Regions from separate parts of the Buttiauxella sp. genome, predicted to be linked through region 2. Evidence: predicted binding sites of a transcription regulator. Region 2 holds the regulator's gene; each other region holds the start of a gene.
What was found. The regulator LexA, encoded in region 2, represses DNA repair genes until DNA is damaged. The targets are predictions, from matches to a motif close to TNCTGTATGTACATACAGNA.
Positions count from the first base shown of each region.

Region 1 (2,273 bases), on a different contig from region 2:
CTCGGTTACTTCATGTGGAACTATGGCGCAACGCAGGTGGATGCAGGCACGCTCGGCATTATGAACAATGTGCATGTTCCGGCGGGGCTGCTGGTTAACCTCGCCATCTGGCAAGAGCAACCCCACTGGCCGAGTTTCATTGTTGGTGGGACGGTGATAATGGCCTCGCTATGGGTGCATCGCCGTTGGGTCGCTCCGCGTTCCGCACAAACGGCAGATGCTCACAAGCGTGTGAGCGAGTCGAGCGAATAAACGCCTCGGTGACCGGTTGACGCTGCTCGCCATCGCGCACGGCAGCGTACAACCGGCTCCATAATCCTTCACCCAGCGTTTTTGTCACCACCAGACCCTGGCGCTCCACATTTTCCACCACCCAATGCGGTAGTGCTGCGATCCCCATGCGCGCCGACACCATCTGAATCAGCAACAGCGTGTTATCCACACTTTTAAGCAACGGGCTTACGCCTGCTGGCTGCAGGAAATGACGCCAGATATCCAGGCGGCTTCGCTGCACCGGATAGATAAGCAACGTTTCGCTCGTCAAATCTTCCGGCTCAATACGCGTTTTGTTTGCCAGCGGATGATCCGTGGCCAGCACCAGACGCACCTCATAATCAAACATCGGTGAATAGTGCAGGCCACTGCGCGGCAGGATGTCGGAGGTTAAAACGATATCCAGTTCACTTTGTTGCAGCGCGGGCTGCGGGTCGAATGTTACGCCGGATTTAAAATCCAAATCCACCTGCGGCCACGTCTTATGGAAGTTCTCCAGCGCAGGCGTCAGCCACTGAATACAGCTATGGCATTCGATAGCGATACGCAGCGTAGTCTGATGCGGTTCGTTACAGGCCTGAAGCGCTCGGCTTATCTGTGGCAGCACTTGTTCTGCCAGTTGAAGTAGCACTTCGCCCTGCGGAGTAAAGCGCAGAGGCTGACTTTTACGCACAAACAGGCGGAACCCAAGCCGCTGCTCAAGATCACTGAACTGATGAGAGAGAGCCGATTGAGTTTGGTGCAACGCGGCGGCAGCGGCGGCTAAAGAGCCGCAATTTCGTAAAGCCTGGAGCGTCCGCAGGTGTTTGATCTCGATCATGAAAGTCCTTCACTTCGCCATGAGCAAATTGCGCTTGAGGAATATACAGTACCTTTGCAAGATAGCAGTGTAAACATCTGGATGGCTAAATCCGAAAAATTCTTCAAGGGGCATAAAATGACAATACTTAATCACACCCTCGGCTTCCCTCGTGTTGGCCTGCGTCGCGAACTGAAAAAAGCTCAAGAAAGCTACTGGGCGGGTAATTCCACTCAGGACGAATTACTGGCGGTGGGCCGTGAACTGCGTGCTCGCCACTGGGATCAACAAAAGCAGGCTGGCGTAGAGTTGCTGCCAGTGGGCGATTTCGCCTGGTACGATCACGTTCTGACCACGAGCTTGCTGCTGGGTAATGTGCCAGCTCGTCATCAGAACGCGGACGGTAGCGTAGATCTCGACACTTTATTCCGTTTGGGCCGGGGTCGCGCACCAACGGGCAAACCAGCTGCCGCCGCTGAAATGACGAAATGGTTTAACACTAACTATCACTATATGGTCCCGGAGTTCACCAAAGGTCAGCAGTTCAAACTTACCTGGACCCAACTGCTGGATGAAGTGGACGAAGCGCTGGCACTGGGCCACAACGTGAAGCCTGTACTGCTTGGGCCAGTGACTTATCTGTGGCTGGGTAAAGTGAAGGGTGAGCAGTTCGACCGCCTGAGCTTGCTGAAAGATATTCTGCCGGTTTATCAACAGGTGCTGGCTGAGCTGGCAAAACGCGGGATTGAGTGGGTGCAAATCGACGAACCTGCGCTGGTACTGGAGTTGCCGCAAGAATGGCTGGACGCGTTCAAACCGGCGTACGATGCGCTGGCTGGCAACGTAAAACTGCTGCTTACCACCTATTTTGAAGGCGTAACCCCAAACCTGAATACTATCACCGCACTGCCGGTGCAGGGTTTACACGTCGACTTCGTGCATGGCAAAGACGATATCAATGCGCTGCATCAGCAACTGCCTGCTGGCTGGCTGTTGTCAGCGGGTGTGATTAACGGTCGTAACGTCTGGCGTGCCGATCTGACTGAAAAATATCAGCAATTGCAGGCGATTGTCGGCAAACGTGATTTATGGGTCGCGTCATCGTGTTCACTGCTGCACAGCCCAATCGATCTAAGTGTGGAAACCCGTCTGGATGCAGAAGTAAAAAGCTGGTTTGCCTTCGCACTACAAAAATGTGCCG
Region 1 covers NZ_JBAVHX010000024.1:1,259-3,531, forward strand. Annotated here, with positions in the region: gene WBL83_RS16160 (carboxylate/amino acid/amine transporter) at 1-252, shown strand, start outside; gene metR (HTH-type transcriptional regulator MetR) at 137-1,093, opposite strand; gene metE (5-methyltetrahydropteroyltriglutamate--homocysteine S-methyltransferase) at 1,211-2,273, shown strand, end outside.
Region 1: metR (HTH-type transcriptional regulator MetR) is a predicted target of LexA. The motif match lies at 1,125-1,144, and genes of this name have one in related genera.

Region 2 (2,273 bases):
GATGTAAAGCCTCAGGTTAATAATGCAATTTCGCCGCAAGAATATCAGAATCTCATCCAGATTTCTGTGGCGTTGCGATATAGATACGCATTGACCCAATTATTTTGAAAAGGTTTCCCAAAATGGCGAGTAACGTCACCGGATTTACCCGAATCATCAAAGCCGCAGGCTATTCATGGAAAGGGCTCAAAGCAGCCTGGATTAACGAAGCTGCGTTCCGCCAGGAAGGCGTGAGTGCGGTTATCGCCATTGCCATCGCCTGCTGGTTAGATGTTGACCCTATCACCCGTATTCTATTGATTGGATCGGTCGTGCTGGTCATGATCGTTGAGATCCTCAATAGCGCGATTGAATCCCTTGTTGACCGCGTTGGCACGGATTACCACGAGCTTTCTGGACGCGCCAAAGACATGGGCTCGGCTGCTGTATTAATCGCCATTATCCTCGCAGTTATTACCTGGGTCACACTACTTTGGCAGCATTTGCGATGATCTTTCCAGAATAGTTAAGTGGCTGGTTTTTTGCTTAATTTGTGGTTCCAAAATCGCCTTTGACTGTATATACTCACAGCATAACTGTATAAACACCCAGGGGGCGGAATGAAAGCGTTAACTACCAGGCAGCAAGAGGTGTTTGATCTTATTCGGGATCATATCAGCCAGACCGGCATGCCACCGACTCGTGCCGAGATTGCTCAACGTCTGGGGTTCCGTTCTCCAAACGCCGCTGAAGAGCACCTGAAAGCACTTGCCCGTAAAGGCGTCATTGAGATTGTTTCTGGTGCGTCGCGCGGCATCCGCTTGCTGGTCGAAGAAATTACCGGTATTCCGCTGGTTGGGCGTGTTGCTGCAGGTGAGCCACTCCTTGCACAGCAGCATATCGAAGGCCACTACCAGGTTGATCCATCACTGTTCAAACCTAATGCTGATTTCCTGCTGCGCGTCAGTGGGATGTCTATGAAAGACATCGGTATTATGGATGGTGACCTGCTGGCGGTTCATAAAACTCAGGATGTGCGTAACGGCCAGGTTGTGGTCGCGCGTATTGATGATGAAGTTACCGTTAAGCGCTTAAAACAGCAGGGTAATGTTGTTCATCTTCTTCCTGAAAATAGCGAGTTTGAACCGATTGTGGTTGACCTGCGCGAGCATAACTTCTCTATTGAAGGGTTGGCGGTTGGGGTTATTCGCAACGGCAACTGGCTGTAAATCTCTTCAGGTGATGCGCTACCGTGCGCATCGCCTCTCAATACTTCAAATATCCTCCCAGGATTGGCTATCATAATGTTAGCACCGGCAGACAAAGCCCTCTGGCGCCTCGCACTACCCATGATTTTCTCCAACATCACTGTGCCATTGCTCGGTCTTGTCGATACGGCAGTTATTGGTCATCTGGATAGCCCTGTCTATCTTGGCGGTGTCGCTATTGGCGCTACGGCAACCAGTTTCCTGTTTATGCTTCTGCTATTCCTGCGCATGAGTACCACCGGCTTAACCGCACAAGCCTTCGGGGCTAATAATCCTTCGGCATTAGCGCGTGCCCTGGTGCAACCTTTATTGCTGGCACTGGGTGCAGGTGTGGTGATTGTCGCTCTGCGTGAACCGCTCATTTCCCTGGCATTACAAATTGTTGGCGGTAACCAGGATGTGCTCTTGCAGGCGCGAAGATTTCTTGAGATCCGCTGGCTAAGCGCTCCTGCGTCACTGGCTAACCTGGTATTACTCGGTTGGTTATTAGGCGTTCAATATGCGCGCGCACCGGTTATCTTGCTGGTGGTCGGCAACGTGCTGAATATTGTGCTGGATGTGTGGCTGGTGATGGGCTTGCACATGGATGTTCAGGGTGCGGCGTTAGCGACGGTCACTGCAGAATACGCCACATTTATCATCGGGTTGCTGATGGTGAAAAAGGTGATGGGTCTGCGGGGAATCAGCGTTGAGATGCTGATAAAAGCCTGGCGCGGAAACGTCCGGCGTCTGCTGGCGCTTAACCGGGACATCATGCTGCGCTCGTTGCTGCTGCAAGTGTGTTTCGCTTCAGTGACTATTTTTGGTGCGCGGTTAGGCAATGAAATTGTCGCAGTTAACGCGGTACTGATGACATTACTCACCTTCACCGCTTACGCACTTGATGGGTTTGCGTACGCCGTTGAAGCCCATTCGGGGCAGGCATTTGGTGCCAGAAATCGTGGGCAGTTGCTCGAAGTCTGGGGTGCGGCCTGCCGCCAGTCAGGGTTGGTAGCGCTGATGTTTGCCGTCGTTTACGCGCTGTTT
Region 2 covers NZ_JBAVHX010000039.1:37,077-39,349, forward strand. Annotated here, with positions in the region: gene WBL83_RS22080 (diacylglycerol kinase) at 123-491, shown strand; gene lexA (transcriptional repressor LexA) at 600-1,208, shown strand; gene dinF (MATE family efflux transporter DinF) at 1,284-2,273, shown strand, end outside.

Region 3 (2,273 bases), on a different contig from region 2:
ATTTGGCCCACGGAAACCCACGGAGTAGTTGAGTGCAGTTTCATGGGTGAAGCCATCGTGTGGGAAACCAGGCGGAATATACAGAATGTCGCCAGGCTCCAGATCTTCATCAATGATCGGTTCAAACGGATCAACGTGCAGCAACGCCGGATGTGGACAGAACTGACGCATAGGCAGTTTGTCACCAACACGCCAGCGACGGCTGCCCATGCCCTGAATAATAAACACATCATACTGATCGATATGTGGGCCAACGCCGCCACCGGGTACCGAGAAGGAGATCATCAGATCGTCCAGACGCCAGTCCGGTAACACGCGGAACGGACGTACCAGCTCAGCAGAAGGCACATGCCAGTGGTTAACCGCTTGCGCAAGCAAGGACCAGCCCGTTTCACCCAGATTGTCAAAATGCTCGAAAGGCCCATTGGCGGCCTGCCATTGACCATTGGTATGGCTGACCAGTCGGCTATCCACCTCTGCTTCCATAGCAAGACCGGCTAATTCATCCGGCGTAATCGGATCGACAAAATTAGGAAACGCATTTTTCAAAATAACTGGCTTTTTCTGCCAGTATTTCGCCATAAACTCAGGCCAGTCTAAATTAAGTTGATAATCCATTTTTGACACCAGTGGAGGATAAACGGGCTCAATTATAGAGAGGGTCGCCCATTAGCCGCCTTGTCATGCGTCAAGGCTTGCTGTAAGACTGCAAAAAGTGGGGCAGTAGTGGTTGTTTATACAGTATATACCCGTCATACTTTACGTTGCATGTGCGTTGGCTTGCCTCGTTCACCCCAGTCACTTACTGGAGTAAGCTCCCGGGGTTCACAGCGTTGCCGCCTTCCTGCAACTTCAATTATTTAGGGTATCGTAGTTTTTATGGCCTTGTCCTCTGCGCAAAAAGCGCAAATCGCCGCCTGGTATAAGGCGCTACAGCAACAGATCCCGGACTTTATTCCCCGCCCACCACAAAGGCAGATGATTGCCGAAGTGGCGAAAACGCTCGCGGGTGATGAGGGACGTCATCTGGCGATTGAGGCACCCACCGGTGTAGGCAAAACCCTTTCCTACCTGATCCCGGGGATCGCCATCGCGCGTGGCGAGCAGAAAACGTTAGTGGTCAGCACCGCCAACGTCGCCCTACAGGATCAAATATTTAGCAAAGATTTGCCGCTGCTACGCAAAATCATTCCCGACCTGAAATTTACTGCCGCCTTTGGGCGCGGGCGCTATGTCTGTCCGCGAAACCTGGCTGCACTTGCCACGGATAACCTGGCTCAGGGCGATTTACTGGCTTTTCTGGAAGATGAACTGACTCCGACCAGCAAAGACGAACAGCAGCGCTGCTCCAAACTAAAAACCGATCTCGACGCTTACAAATGGGACGGGTTGCGCGACCATACCTCGCACTCCATAGATGATGATTTGTGGCGACGCTTAAGCACTGATAAAGCCAGTTGCCTGGGTCGCAATTGCCACTGGTATCGTGAATGTCCGTTCTTTGTGGCGCGACGTGAAATTGACGATGCCGAAGTGGTGGTGGCGAATCACGCGCTGGTGATGGCCGCCATGGAAAGTGATGCAGTTTTACCGGAAGCAAAAAACCTGCTGCTGATTTTAGATGAAGGCCACCATTTGCCGGATGTGGCGCGCGACGCACTGGAAATGAGCGCGGAAATCACGCCAGGGTACAGCCGTTTGCAGTTTGATCTGTTTAGTAAACTGGTGGAAACCTGCATGGCGCAGTTCCGCCCGAAAAGCCCGCCGCCGCTGACAGTGCCAGAACGTCTGACCAACCATTGCGACGAAATCTACGAATTACTGAGTTCGTTTAACAGCATTGTGTCGCTATGGTTGCCGGGTGAGCAGGAGGCTGAGCACCGCTTTGAAATGGGTGTTTTGCCCGATGAAATCATGGCGATTTGTAAGCGCCTGGCGAAGCTGATGGAAGGGTTGCGCAGCCTGGCAGAAGCGCTGCTTAACGATCTCAGTGAAAAAACCGGCACCCACGATATTGTGCGCTTACACCGCTCGTTATTGCATATGAACCGCGCACTGGGTTATTTCGAAACCCAGAGCAAGCTGTGGCGACTCTCGGCGATGGCACAGGCGTCAGGTGCACCGGTATCGAAATGGGTGACGCGTGAAATTCGTGAAGGCCAGCCGCATCTCTTCTTCCATTGCGTCGGTATCCGCGTCTGCGACCAGCTGGAAAAACTGGTGTGGCGCAATGTGCCGCATGTCATTGTGACCTCCGCCACGCTGCGTTCGCT
Region 3 covers NZ_JBAVHX010000004.1:880,325-882,597, reverse strand. Annotated here, with positions in the region: gene WBL83_RS04550 (JmjC domain-containing protein) at 1-618, opposite strand, end outside; gene dinG (ATP-dependent DNA helicase DinG) at 880-2,273, shown strand, end outside.
Region 3: dinG (ATP-dependent DNA helicase DinG) is a predicted target of LexA. The motif match lies at 725-744, and genes of this name have one in related genera.